Regions from separate parts of the Corynebacterium sp. SA-MJD20WY100 genome, predicted to be linked through region 1. Evidence: riboswitches for the same ligand, from Rfam matches in the RefSeq annotation. Region 1 holds a riboswitch; the other holds the start of a gene.
The links. A riboswitch is a leader RNA that binds a small molecule or an ion and turns the genes downstream of it on or off. The one in region 1 is predicted to bind thiamine pyrophosphate.

Region 1 (7,268 bases):
GCCCGGTTATCCACAGAAACTAACGCTTCTCACGAGCATCTCAGTTTCACCGGCGCGTTCACGCCGCCGCCGAAGCTACCAGCGGCGGTCAGCCTGGTCGAAGAAGTCCACCTCGTGCCAACATGCCGCAAGGTAGGCGCGGGTGGCACGCGAGCGCGTGGCGGGGTCTGCGGCAGTGAGCGCTTCTTCGACGAGCGCGATGGCGGCGCGCACGCCGGTGAGGAATTCCTCGCCGCCGTATTGCGTGATCCAAGCGTTGTAGGGATGCTCGGGCGAGTTTTGGGCCGCAAGGTGGAGGCCGACCTCAGCGTAGAGCCAGTAGCAAGGCAGGACCGCGGCGGCACCGACGACGTAGTCGTCGGTGTGCGTCGTGGCGACGAGGAAGTCGGTGTAGGCGCTTGTCACCCGTGAAGGGGCGTTGAGCGCTGCAGAAGAGACCGTCGTGGTGTGGTGCGCAATCCAATCCTTGTGAAGGGACATCTCGACGGCGAGGCACTCGGCGGCACCCGAGGCCCAATGCAGCTGCGCGTCGGCGTCCGGTGCGAGGCCGGCTAAGCGCGCCAGCGCCTTCGAATACCGGTTGAGGTACTGCGCGTCCTGCGCCAGGTAAAAGGCGAAGTCCTCTTCGCGCAGCGTGCCGGTACCGAGCGCCTGGATGAAGGGCAGCTGCGTGATGGACTGCCAGGCGTCGCCGGTGAGCTCCCAGAGGCGGGCCGTCTCCGGGCCTGCAGCGGGAACGTGGGGCGCGGGGGCGGCCGCGGTACTCGTGACATCGCTGTAGAAGCGCGCCGGCACGGTGGAAGCCGCCGCCGCGAGGCGGCGGGCGCGGTGCCCATGGTCGACGGGGCCGTGACCCTGGCCGACCTCAAGGGCGGCCGCGTGGGAGATGGCCTCGTGGAGCCAGCGGGTGGACCAGGAGAGGGCATCGGAAAGCGAGTCGCCCGCGCCGAGCCGGGTGGCCAACGCTGAGGAGAGAGAACACCCCGTGCCGTGGGTGTGCGGGGTGTCCACGCGCGGGCAGGAGACACGACGGACGGCGCCATCCGGGGTGACGAGGGCATTATCGGCGAGGTCGCCGCGCAGGTGCCCGCCCTTGACGATGACGGTGGTGCGAGTGCTGGCGGACCATGCGGTGGCGTGGGCGATGGCCTCCTCGAGCGTGGTGGCCTCGGCCGTGTGGGTGAGCACGGCGAGCTCCTTGAGGTTGGGCGTGACCACGGTGGCACGTGCGCACAGCTCGCGCACGGCGGCCTCCGCGTCGCGGTCGAGAAGACGGAAGCCGCTTGTGGCCACCATGACGGGGTCGAGGACCACGGGCACGTCCGATAGTTGGTCGAGAAAGCGTGAGACCTCCGCCACGATGGCGGCGCTGCCCAACATGCCAATCTTCACCGCGTCAATGGTGACGTCTGAGGCCACGGCGGTAAGCTGCGCGCGGAGGAACTCGACCGGCGGGGTGTGGACCTCGCGCACGCCCTGGGTATTCTGCGCGACGAGAGCGGTCACGGCGGACATGCCGTAGCCGCCTGCTGCGGCGATGGATTTCAGGTCTGCCTGGATGCCGGCCCCGCCCGTGGGGTCCGTTCCGGCGATGGAGAGTACGCGGGGTACTGCAGGAATGCGCGCCGAAGCAGGCGCGCCAATAACGGCGTCGTTCACAACGATCCCTTCGCTAGCTCTAACTCAGTGCAGGTTCAATGGGTGTTTTCTCAGCCGCGGCTTCGAGCCTTGGCACCCCATGTTGCGCTCTCGACACTAACAAAGCACGGTGGGTGTGCGCGCGGTTTTGGGCATAAAAATCCCCCGTTCGCGATACAGCGAGACGGGGGAATGATGGGGAAGAGAAGACTTACGCGTCCTTGCCCATCTTGTTGCGGGCCAAACGCTGCTGGTCCGTGATTGCGAGGTTGCCGCGGACCGGGGAGACGGCGTTGATGAGCCAGTTCAGGGCCACGATGGCGCGGGAACGGAAGCCGACGAGGTATGCGACGTGGAGAGCCAGCCAGGCGATCCATGCCGGGAAGCCGGTCATTTCGGTCTTGCCCATCTTCACCACAGCGTTGAAGCGGGAGATGACGGCCATGGAGCCCTTATCGAAGTAGTCGAAGGCCTCCTTTTCGTTGGCAGTGGACTCCTCATCCAGCTTGGCCTCGATGAGCTTGGCAGCGTGTGCGCCACCCTGCATGGCGACCTGTGCCAGGCCCGGCAGACGGTTAAGACCCATCATGTCGCCGATGACGTAGACGTTGGAGTACTCGCCCAGGGTGAGGTCCTCGTTAACCGGGACGCGGCCTGCGCGGTCGGTCTCGACGCCAGCTTGTTCGGCAACCATCTTGCCCAGCGGGGAAGCGGCAACGCCGGCGGACCAGATCTTGACGCCAGCCTCGATGGTGGTCTCCTGCTCGGTCTTCATGTCCTTGTAGGTCACGGACTTCTCGTCCACGTTGGTGACCATGGCGTTGAGGCGTACGTCGACGCCCATCTTCTCCAGGGTGCGCTGTGCCTTGCGGCCCAGGCGCTTGCCGAACGGCGGCAGGACCTGCGGTGCACCGTCGAGGAGGTAAATCTTCGCAGACGACGGCGAGAAGTTGGAGAACTGGCCGTTGAAGGAGCGCTTGGCCATCTCGGCGATCTGGCCGGTGAGCTCGACGCCGGTCGGGCCGGCACCGACGATGACGAAGGTGAGGAGCTTCTCGCGCTCTGCCGGGTCATCGGTAAGCTCTGCCTTCTCGAAGGCGGCAATGATGTTGGCACGCAGCTCGAGTGCGTCATCCAGGGTCTTCATGCCCGGCGCGAACTCGGCGAAGTGGTCGTTGCCGAAGTAGGACTGGCCAGCGCCAGCGGCGACGATGAGGGAGTCGTACTCGAAGGTGCGCTCGGTGTCGTCCAGGGCCGCGGTGACGGTCTGGGCTTTGATGTCGATGTTCGTCACGTTGCCGTTGACGAAGTGGGCGTTGTCCTGGTCGCGCAGAATCTGGCGGGTGGACGGAGCGATCTCGCCGGAGGAGACGAGGCCGGTGGCTACCTGGTAGAGCATCGGCTGGAACAGGTGGTGGTTCTTCTTGTCGATGAGCGTGACGTCAACGTCAGCGTTCTTCAAGGACTTGACGGCGTTTAAGCCACCGAAGCCTGCACCAATAACGACGACGTGGTGGCGGCCGCCGTTGGGACGGAAAGCGTTCTCAGCCATGTGTGAGTAAAACCTCTCTTGAAAAATTTAAAGCCGTGTTTTAGCTACCCGTCTAGTGTAATAGGTTGCTCCTTGGTCGGCATAGTTTAGGTCACAAAATACTCCGGGCGCGCGGCCCCGCCTGGGCGCTGCGGCGTGCTGCGCCGCCTAAACTGGCGGGTATTGTCTGTCGTTCGCCGGTTCTAATGAGTAAGGGGCACCGTGAGCCATTCCCATCTTGACGCCATTGATGCGCAGCTGTGGCCAGGCGTGGCGGAGGTGCCCGTTGCGCGCTTTGGCGCGTGGCGTGCCCGGCGCGCGGAGGCTCAGTTTGCGCAGGCCTGCGACGCGGCGGGACTGGTGCTCGAAGGCGCTGACGCTGACCTGCGGGTCGCGCACGACGCGCTCTTCGACCGCCTCGCGCACGGCGGTTGGGTAGGCTTCGCGGAGTCCTACCTCGCCGGCGAGTGGACGACGCCGGACTCCGCGCATCTCGTGTGTGTCCTCAAGCGCCTGCTCGGTGCTGGGTACGCACCCAAGACCCCCGCAGTGCCCGAATCGCCCGCGACGGGCGGGGAGCTGCCCACAGAGCTAGTCAAGCTCTACGCCGGGGATCGCGTGAGCCACCAGGGCGGCATCTTTTCCACGGGCGTGCCCACGACGGTCCGCGAGTCTGTGCCGGCCTATGAGCGCTCCGGCGCCAAGGAGCACTTCGTCGACGTCACCCATCTGTCGGAGCCCACCGCCGTCGACCGCGAGGATTTGCGCTCTGCCCAAGAGCGCTCCGCAGCCTGGCTTGCCGATGCCACCCGTGTCGGCGCCGGCTCCCACGTCCTGGTTTTCCCGGCGACGGGTCTTCAGGCCGCCGTTCAGGCGGCCGAGCGCCGCGCCGTCGTCGATATTCTTACGGCTGACCCCGCGCGCGCCGAGGCGGTTCGCGAGCATCTCGTGCTCGCTGGCGTCTCTGACAACGTGGCTTGCCAGGATATCGAGCACCTCGTGCCGAGCCCGCAGGAATGGCGCGGCCGGTATGACGCGATCATTTCCATCGAGGCCCTGGAATCCCTGGGCAGTCGGGAGCGTGGACGCTACGTGCAGGCTATCGACCGGCTGCTCGATGCCAGCGGCCGCGCCGTGATCCAAACGACCGTCGCCACCGAGCAGATGACCGGCCCCGGCCGCGACGCGCTGGAGGCGCTCAAGGCCTACGTGTGGCCCGGTCTTGGACTGCTCACCGTCGCCGAGGTCAACAAGCTGGTCGAGCGTAGCACCGGCCTGCGCATTGTGGCCCAGACCCACACCGGACCGCACTACCGAGAGTCGCTCGAGCACGAGCGTTCCTTCTTCGTGGGCCACCTCCGCGAGGCCGCCGCCGCCGGCTTCGACCCGGTCTACCGCCGCCTGTGGACCTATCAATTCGCGCTGCGCGAGGCGCTCTTCGCGCTCGGCATGGCGGACTCCGTCCAGTTCACGCTCGTCCACCGCAATCGCGGCGGCCGCCGTTAGTCCAGCCGAGCTCGCACACGAGAAATCCCCCGCGCTCCTGTTCGAGAGCGGGGGAATTGGTCTGTGTGGGGGTTTAGACCTCGGTGAGGTCGACCTTGCTCATCTCGCGCATCGCGATGATGGCGACCAGGGAGATGGCGGAGACGATGATGAGGTAGTAGCCGACGGCGGCGACTCCCTGCGTCTTTACCAGCCAAGTGGCGATGAATGGCGCAACCGCAGCGCCCAGGATAGAGGAGACGTTGTACGCGATACCAGAACCGGTGTAGCGCACGTTGGTCGGGAACAGCTCGGGCAGGACCGCAGACATTGGGCCGAAGATGAGGCCCATAATGAACATGCCGAGCGTGAGGAAGGCTAGGACGGAACCGGTGGTCGCTGTTTCGATGTCCAGGAAGAACGGGAACGTGAAGCCGAAGGCTATCATGATGGCGGAGGTCACCGTGAGGACCGGTTTGCGGCCGTACTTATCAGCCAGCAGCGAGGCGACGGGGATGCCGGCCATGAAGGCGAAGATGGAGACCAGCTGGATTTCCAGGAACTGGATGTACGGGATGTTCAGACCCAAACCCTTGGAGCTATCGCCGATGCCGTAGGACAGGATCCAGGTGGTGACCAGGTAGAACAGCGTGTAGCAGGACACCATGACGAAGGTGCCGATCAGGGTGGGCAGCCATGCAGTCTTGAAGACCTCAAGGATGGGGGACTTGGCCTTCTTGCCGGAGTCCACAGCCTGCTGGAAGACCGGAGTTTCTTCCAGTTTCAGGCGGACGTAGAGACCGATGAGGACCATCACCGCGGAGCCCAGGAACGGCAGGCGCCAGCCCCACTCCATGAACGTGCCCGTCGTGTCGCCACGGTGGTAGTCCATGGTGGCGACCAAGGCGAGGAAGAAACCATTAGCGAGAAAGAAGCCGAACGGGGCGCCGAACTGCGGCCACATGGCGGCCGACGCACGCTTGCCGTCTTCGGCAGTCTCGGAGGCCAGCAGGGCCGCGCCGGACCACTCGCCGCCCAGGCCCAGGCCCTGGCAGAAGCGCATGAGCGCCAGCAGCGCGGGTGCGAGGATGCCCGCGGTGGCATAGGTGGGCAGGATGCCGATGATGAAGGTGGCGATACCCATGGTGAGCAGCGCGCCCACCAGGGTGGCCTTGCGGCCGATGCGGTCACCGAAGTGGCCGAAGACGACCGAGCCCAGCGGGCGGGCAACGAACGCGAGGCCAAAGGTGGCGAAGGACTGGAGCAGTGCAACCGTGGGGTCTTCGGTCTTCGGGAAGAAGAGGAAGGGGAACACGGCGACGGCAGCCGTGGCATAAATATAAAAATCGTAGAACTCGATGGTGGTGCCGATGGTCGACGCGAAAGCGATGCGTCGACGATCGTGCTTAGTCAACTGTGCCGTCGTGGTAGTGGCGGCGGGTGCTGTGGCAGTTGCGGTTGTGGTCACGGCAAGCCCTCCTTGTGCATTAAGAGAAATGAAGTTTCTATCACCCAATCGGTGAATGCGCTCAAGCTTAATATCTCACGTAATGAAATTGCAAGCTCATTGTGTGAAATTCTTTAAACTAGCCCATCGCTTTCTCCCGCGCGTTTCGTCTGCGCTCCAAGACTCCGAGGTCAACCCGAAAAATGACAACTGCCCGCCCTCGTTACAACGAAGGCGGGCAGCGGTTCCACGGCGTGTCGCATCGTTCCACAGAATGAAACGTGCGCGTTGAGACGCGGTGGGCTATGCGGGAAGGCTACGGCGTGACCACTGGGCGGGATGCGCGCTCGAGCAGCACGGCAATGGAGTCGTACGTGCGGCCGGTCATCATCTCCAAGCCCATCTCGCACGTGCGGTTGTCCGAGACAAACGCGTCGAAGTGCTCCGCGTCGAGGGAGGCGCGCTCCTCGCGGGTCGCAGACTCGACAAGCTCTGGGTGGAGCAGCCCGCGGTCGCCGGCGGTGCCACAGCACATCGCCCCCTCCGGCACCTTGGCCTCGCCGCACGCGTTGGCCAGGGCCAGCAGCGAGTCACTGATACCCATGTGGTGCGTCGAGCATGTCGGGTGGACGGCGATTTTGCCCATGGAGTGGACGATGGGCAGGTGCTCAATGACCTCGTCGCGCAGCCATTCCACGACGTCCATAATGCGCAGGTCTTCCCACAGCTCGCGGTCGGCGGGCTCGAGGGCATCCGGCACGTTGTCGAGCAGGCCATGCGTGCAGCTGGCTGCGTCCACGATAATGGGGAGCTTGCCGTGCTCCGACCAGTGCCACAGGTCGCGCACGATCTTCTGCGCCTGGTACGTGAAGCCCTCCGTGTAACCCTTGGAGGACCATGGCGTGCCACAGCAATCGCCCGTCACGTCGTTCGGAATCCATACCGGCTGGCCGGCGCGGCGGCCGAGCTCCACGATGGCGCGCGGCAAGTCGACGGAATCCGGCGCCGCACCCGCCGGGCGGCCAAAAATGCGGTTGATGCAGGCGGGGAAGTACACGGCGCCCGCGCCCTCACGCGGGGTCTCTGGCAGGCGCGAGGCGCCCTTGGGTAGCGGACCCGGCACCGTGGGCAGTAGGTCCGGGCTCACGACGTTGCGCGCGAGGTTCG
Region 2 (7,268 bases), on a different contig from region 1:
CAGGCGCTGAACGAACAGGCGTCCGGTCCCCGCTCGGTGGCCTAGTCTCTGCTGCTGTAGCAAAGGGTGTACGCCACAAGGTGTATTTCGCCCCTCCAGAGGGGGAAATAAACCTTCTGCCTCACACCTTTTGGGTAACACGCATCGAGTCAGCGCGACGCTGAGCGCTCCCGCAGCACTCCCCGCGCGACCTCGAGCAGCCACTCGTCCGCCCAGTCGCGGCCAAGCTTGCCGTCAACGTAGAAGCCCTGCTCGAAGTAGGACACGTGCGTATAGCCGAAGTCGCCAGCGACGCGCAGCGAGTTGATGGTTCCTTGGTTGGCTGGATCCGCCATCGCCGCGTCGAGACCCGCGGCGTGTTGAAGCTGCGCGACGAGCTGCGTCGTGACCTGCTTGGCCGCGCGCTGGCGCAGCTGCGTGGGCGTGTCCAGCTTCGGCACGAGTCCCAGGTGATAGGCCTGCCAGTAGACGGACTCGGCGGCATCGACGGCCTTGAAGCCCTCGACTGCTACGTCGAACCAGGCGCCCGCCTCAGGACTTATCGAGTTCAGCGGCTCGGACGCGCCCTCAAGCACCGGGATGAGGTAGTCCGACATCGCGCCCTCATACGCAAGGTTGGGCAACGCCGCGATGAGCCCGATGCCCACGAGCTGCTCAATAGACAGTCCCGGGTGCGTATGCGACTCGAGAATCAGGTAGTACTGGGACAGCTCCGCCACGGTCGCCACGAGTGCGGGCACCTGGAGGATGGACGCACCCGACTCGTCTAGGGCCGCGCCCACTTCTTTGCCCTCTGACATCCCGGCGAGGAAGCGCTTCCACCACGCGGGGCGTTAACGTATCCGAGGGGCCTTCCCATTCGACGCGATTGGCGTAGTCTGCGATATCGCGCACGATGGTGTCCGAGGGAGTCGCGCATGCCATGTCCGTGTTATTGCACAGGGAGACAACCTTGCCCTCCATGCCTGCGAAGTTTCCGGGGCGCTGGCCGGTCATGCCCTCGCGACCAGCGCTCACGCCCGTCCCGCCGTCGAGGATGATCTCGCCATTCGCCGCGCGTGTGCCCGCGGGCACCGGACCGTAGAGCTTTGCGGGTCGTGCCGGTGGGGCGCCGAGCCGTGCGCGGCCGGGGTCGGCAACAAGGATGACCGCGGCGACATCGTCAGGCGTCACGTCCTTCACGCGGCCGGCGGAAATCTCTGCGGCGATATCACCGGCGACCGAGGCACCCTGGGAGTAGCCAATCACCATGTAGCGCGTGGAAGGGCACGCACGCTCGACGTACTCGAGCTCGCGGCGCGCGTCCTCGACGCCTGCACGCACGGATTCACCATAGGTCGCGGCTTCCGAACCCAGCGCGTTGGGTTGGAAAGCGCTGAATCGGCCGAGGGAGGCCGGATATTGGATATTCGTACCGCTCACATCATCTGCGCCGAGACGAATCTGGAGCGTATCCACGGGATTCCACCCGCTGAAGTCGAGCCCCACCGGCTCCGCGGTGTAATACCGCGCGCTAAATCCCGTGCCGGCCGCCTGCAGAACGTGAATGGCCGTGCACTGGCGTGCGACCGCGCGCGGGGTCGCATGCACCGAAAGCACGGCAATCGCAGCGACCCGAAGGCAGGCAAGCACAGAGCGGAGAGCAGAGGCAGTCACGAGGGAATTCTAAGCCGTGCCGCGGAGCCCCACATAAAACGGCGAAACCGCCCCGCTCCAGTACAGGAGACGAGGCGGTAACAGCGCGCTAGAACTAGCGGCGCTCCTTGATGCGAGCCTTCTTGCCACGCAGGTCGCGCAGGTAGTACAGCTTCGCACGGCGGACACGGCCACGGCGAACGACCTCGATGGAGGCGATGTTCGGGGAGTGCACCGGGAAGGTACGCTCGACGCCGATACCGAAGGAGACCTTACGGACGGTGAAGGTCTCGCGGATGCCAGCGCCCTGGCGGCGGATGCAGACACCCTTGAACAGCTGGGTACGCTCGGTGGTGCCCTCGATGACCTTGACGTTGACGTCAAGGGTATCGCCCGGGCGGAAGTTCGGGATATCCTCGCGCAGCGAGGCCTTGTCCAGCAGATCAATCTTGTTGGTCATTGATTTTCCTTTTCAATTTGAGACAGAGGACCCAAGCGCTTCCGCACGGAAGCTGACCGGTTCGTGCCTGTTACATAGAACAGCCATCTATTGTTCCATAACCCCTGCACCCAAACAAAATCTCTCAAATCGCTGACAAACCCGAGGCCTTGTGTTTAGTCTAGGACTTGCACTTATCCCCACGGGAGCCCGCATGGAAGCGGGCTGAGATGGCCGCTGGAACCGCGGCCGCACCGTTCGAACCTGTCTGGTTAGCACCAGCGAAGGAAGAGAGGTCAGGCCCATGTCGGCTACCCATGAGCAAGAAATCCACCCCAAGCACTCCTACTCGCCGATCCGTGAGAAGGGTCTCGAGGTCCCGGAAACCGAAATCCGACTCGACGACTCCCCCACCGGCCCCAACGAGCCTTTCCGCATCTACCGCACCCGCGGCCCGGAGTGCGATCCCACGCAAGGGCTTCCGCCCCTGCGGAAAGCGTGGATCGAAGAGCGTAACGACACCGAAGAATACGAGGGCCGCGCACGCGATCTCGCTGACGACGGCAAGTCTGCCCAGAAGCGTGGTGCCGCGTCCCAGGAATGGAAGGGCGAACGCCGCGCTCCAAAGCGGGGAACCCAGCGCGTCACCCAAATGCACTACGCCCGCCAGGGCATTATCACCAAGGAAATGGAATTCGTCGCCCTGCGCGAGCACTGCGATCCAGAGTTCGTCCGCTCCGAGGTCGCCCGCGGGCGCGCCATCATCCCCAACAACATCAACCACCCCGAGTCCGAGCCCATGATCATCGGCCGGAAGTTCCTCACCAAGATCAACGCCAACATCGGCAACTCGGCGGTCACAAGCTCCATCGAGGAAGAAGTGTCGAAGCTGCGCTGGGCCACCCGCTGGGGCGCGGACACCGTCATGGATCTCTCCACGGGCGACGATATCCACACGACCCGCGAGTGGATCCTGCGCAACTCCCCCGTCCCCATCGGCACGGTGCCCATCTACCAGGCACTGGAAAAGGTAAACGGCATCGCGGAGGACCTCACCTGGGAGATCTTCCGTGACACCGTCATCGAGCAATGCGAGCAAGGCGTGGACTACATGACCATCCACGCCGGCGTGTTGCTTCCCTACATTCCGCTCACCACCGAGCGCGTCACCGGCATCGTCAGCCGCGGCGGTTCCATCATGGCCGGCTGGTGCCTCGCCCACCACAAGGAATCCTTCCTTTATGAGAACTTCGACGAGCTCTGCGAGATCTTCTCCCGCTACGACGTCGCCTTCTCCCTCGGCGACGGCCTGCGCCCCGGCTGCCTCGCGGACGCCAATGACACCGCGCAGTTTGCGGAGCTGAAGACCATCGGCGAGCTCACCCGTCGCGCCTGGGAGTACGACGTCCAGGTCATGGTCGAGGGCCCCGGCCACGTCCCGCTCAATATGATTCAGGAAAACAACGAGCTGGAGCAGGACTGGGCTTCCGATGCCCCCTTCTATACCCTCGGTCCCCTCGTCACCGATATCGCGCCCGGCTACGACCACATCACCTCGGCCATCGGTGCGGCCCACATCGCGATGGGCGGCACGGCGATGCTCTGCTACGTCACGCCGAAGGAGCACCTCGGCCTGCCCAACCGCGACGACGTGAAGACCGGCGTGATTACGTATAAGTTGGCGGCCCATGCCGCCGATGTCGCCAAAGGTCATCCCGGAGCCCGCGCCTGGGACGACGCGATGAGCAAGGCCCGCTTCGAGTTCCGCTGGCACGACCAGTTCGCGCTCTCCCTCGATCCGGATACCGCGCAGGCCTACCACGACGAAACCCTGCCGGCCGAGCCTGCGAAGACCGCCCACTTCTGTTCCATGTGCGGCCCGAAGTTCTGCTCCATGCGCATCAGCCAGGACATTCGCGACACCTTCGGCGCGAAGCTCGGCATGCCCACCATGCCTGCGCCCGCTGGCGCGTCCGCAGAAGCAGCAGGAGAAGCCCTCAAAGCCGCCGAATTCCGCGCCGCCGGCTCCGAAATCTACCAGGAGGTTTAATCCATGCGCGCCGATCTGCGCTGTTACTTTGTCACAGGCTCCGAGCCTGCCGGTGCCCTCGCCCGCCGCGCCGCCGCAGCCGCTTCAGGTGGGGCCGGGGTCATCCAGGTACGTTCGAAACCCATTTCGGCGCGCGATCTCTATGACCTGGGTGCGGCGGTATCCACCGCCGTCCACGCCGCGAATCCAGACACCGCCGTCGTCATCGACGACCGCGTCGACGTCGCCCTCGCCCTGCGCGAGGCGGGCTTTCCCGTCGCCGGTGTCCACCTGGGTCAGGACGATCTCCCCGTCCGCGCGGCCCGCGCGCTCCTCGGCCCCGACGCCCTCATCGGGCTCACCACCGGCACCCTGGCCCTCATCGAGGATGCCAACCAGTACGCGGACGTCCTCGACTACGTCGGCTGCGGTCCTTTCCGTGCCACCCCCACAAAGGACTCCGGCCGCCCACCGCTGGGGCTCGAGGGCTATCCCGCCATCGTCGCCGCCTCGCAGCTGCCCGTCGTCGCTATCGGCGACGTCACTGCTGACGACGCAGCCGACCTCGCCGGCACCGGCGTCGCGGGCGTCGCCGTCGTCCGCGGCATCATGCATGCCGACGATCCGGCCGCCTACTGCACGCGGATCCGCGACGCGTTCTCGGAGAAGAACGCATGAGCCGCGTCGTCATCGTCGGTGCCGGCATCGTTGGGCTCACCACCGCCGTCGAGCTCGCGAACGCCGGCCACAACGTCACGGTTCTTGATCCCGCGCCTGCCTCCGGCGCCACGCACCACGCTGGCGGCATGCTTGCGCCCGCCGCCGAGGTCGTCTATCAGCAAGACCCGCTCTTCCCGCTCATGCAGGCGGCCGGCGCCTGGCACCCGCGGCTTATCGAACTCGTCGCAGCGCACACGGACCTGCCCACCGGATACCGCACCGAGGGCACCCTCGTCGTCGCCGCGGACCGCGCGGACGCGCAACATCTCTCCGAACTGCTCGACTACCAGACCGCCCACGGCATGGAGGTCGAACGCATCACGACCCGAGCCGCCCGTTCCATGGAGCCTGCGCTCTCCCCGCGTCTCGCCGGTGCCGTCTCCATCCCCGGCGACACGCAGCTCTTCCCGCGGATGTTCGCCGCGGCCGCCCTCGACGCCGTGCGCAATCTCGGCGCCGACGTCCGCACCGAGCGTGTCACCCGTATCACCCCAGACGGCGAGGTCACCACCGACCAGGGCACCCACCACGCTAACGCTGTGGTGCTCGCAGCCGGACTCGGCGCCGCCCACATCAACGGCTGGTACGAGGACACGAACCCGCTTCAGCTGCGTCCCGTCTATGGCGACATTCTGCGTCTCCGCGTACCCGAGTCTCTCCAGCCGCTTGTCACTCGCGTTGTCCGCGGCTTCGTCGAGGACCGCCCCCTCTACGTCATCCCCCGCGTCGACGGCACCATCGCAGTGGGAGCGACAACCCGCGAAGACGACCTTCCCCGCCGCGTCGGCAGCGTCTACGACCTGCTCCGCGACGCCATCCGCGTCGTCCCCGGCCTCGAGGAATGCGAACTCCTCGAAGTCACCACCGGCGCCCGCCCCGGCACGCCCGACGATCTCCCCTACCTCGGGCGCCTCCCGCACGCGCCACAGATCATCGTTTCCACCGGCTACTTCCGGCACGGCATCCTGCTCTCCGCTCTCGCTGCTCGCATGACCCGCGAGCTCATCGAAGAGCAGCCTCTCACTCTCGACCTCACCGCCTGCCATCCGCTTCGGCATAAGGACTAACCATGCACATCACCCTCAATGGCTCCCCACACGAGACCAACGCCACAACACTCGCCGAGCTCATCACCGAACTCGGCGCGCCTGAGGACGGCACTGCCGCCGCTATCAATGCCCGCGTCGTGCCCAAGTCGGGGTGGCACACAGCGCTCGAACCCGGCGCGACCGTTGACTTACTCACCGCCGTCCAAGGAGGCTAAGAATGCTCACCATCGCTGATAAGAACTTCGACTCCCACCTCATCATGGGTACCGGCGGCGCCACGAGCTTCGACGCCCTCGAGTCCGCGCTCGCGGCTTCGGGCACGCAGCTCACCACCGTCGCCATGCGCCGCTTCAACCCTCACGCCGGCGGCGAGTCCGTCTTCGGGCTGCTCAAGCGACTGGGTATCGCACCGCTGCCCAATACGGCGGGCTGCCGCACGGCCCGCGACGCCGTGCTCACGGCACAGCTCGCCCGCGAGGCGCTCGGCACGAACTGGGTGAAGGTCGAGGTCATCACGGACGAGCACACGCTGCTTCCCGATATCGTGGAGACCCTCGACGCCACCGAGCTCCTCGTCGCCGAGGGCTTCACAGTTCTCGCGTACACCAGCGACGACCCGGCCGCAGCACAGCGCCTCGAGGACGCCGGCGCCGCCGCAGTGATGCCGCTCGGCGCACCCATCGGCACGGGACTAGGCATCCTCAACCCGCACAATATCGAGCTCATCTGCTCCCGCGCGCAGGTTCCCGTCCTCATCGACGCCGGTATTGGCACAGCTTCCGATGCCGCCCGCGCCATGGAGCTCGGCTGCTCCGGTGTCCTCCTCGCCAGCGCCGTCAACCGCTGCCAGGATCCGACGGCCATGGCGAACGCCATGCGCCTCGCAGTTGAATCCGGCCTTCTTGCGCGCGACGCTGGCCGCATTCCGAAGCGCGAACATGCCCAAGCTTCCTCCACCTTCGAGGGCTTCGCGTCGTGGCAAGAGGCGGTTCTGTGACGCCCTTATCTCCGGAGGAAGAACGTCGGACCGCCCGCCAAACCCTGCTCATCGGTCGCGACGCGCAGCAACGACTCCACAACGCACACGTCCTCGTCGTGGGCGCTGGCGGCCTGGGCTGCCCGGCACTGCAGCAGCTGGTAGCAGGAGGCATTGGCAAGCTCACGCTCGTCGATGACGACGTCGTGGATCTGACAAACATCCACCGGCAGGTGCTCTTTGGTGCAGCGGACGTTGGTCGCCCCAAGGCGGAGGTCGCAGCCGCCCGAGTACGCGACCTCCAGCCCGGCGTGCAGATCGACGCGCGACGCGAGCGTCTCACTTCAGACAACGCGCTCGACCTCGTCGCCGTGGCAGACCTCGTCCTCGACGGCAGTGACACCTATGCAACGAAGTATC

Region 2: another riboswitch for thiamine pyrophosphate. It lies ahead of thiC (phosphomethylpyrimidine synthase ThiC); the one in region 1 lies ahead of ABJ196_RS10940 (bifunctional hydroxymethylpyrimidine kinase/phosphomethylpyrimidine kinase).

The regions. Positions count from the first base shown of each region.
Region 1 is NZ_JBCJKS010000022.1:35,526-42,793, reverse strand. It holds gene ABJ196_RS10940 (bifunctional hydroxymethylpyrimidine kinase/phosphomethylpyrimidine kinase) at 76-1,659, opposite strand; TPP riboswitch at 1,647-1,749, opposite strand; gene ABJ196_RS10935 (NAD(P)/FAD-dependent oxidoreductase) at 1,850-3,190, opposite strand; gene ABJ196_RS10930 (class I SAM-dependent methyltransferase) at 3,392-4,675, shown strand; gene ABJ196_RS10925 (MFS transporter) at 4,749-6,122, opposite strand; gene ABJ196_RS10920 (FAD-binding and (Fe-S)-binding domain-containing protein) at 6,418-7,268, opposite strand, start outside.
Region 2 is NZ_JBCJKS010000017.1:17,670-24,937, forward strand. It holds gene ABJ196_RS09645 (DUF559 domain-containing protein) at 1-45, shown strand, start outside; gene ABJ196_RS09650 (hypothetical protein) at 150-728, opposite strand; gene ABJ196_RS09655 (cutinase family protein) at 655-1,656, opposite strand; gene rplS (50S ribosomal protein L19) at 1,751-2,095, opposite strand; TPP riboswitch at 2,267-2,382, shown strand; gene thiC (phosphomethylpyrimidine synthase ThiC) at 2,379-4,124, shown strand; gene ABJ196_RS09670 (thiamine phosphate synthase) at 4,128-4,781, shown strand; gene thiO (glycine oxidase ThiO) at 4,778-5,890, shown strand; gene thiS (sulfur carrier protein ThiS) at 5,893-6,087, shown strand; gene ABJ196_RS09685 (thiazole synthase) at 6,090-6,869, shown strand; gene ABJ196_RS09690 (ThiF family adenylyltransferase) at 6,866-7,268, shown strand, end outside.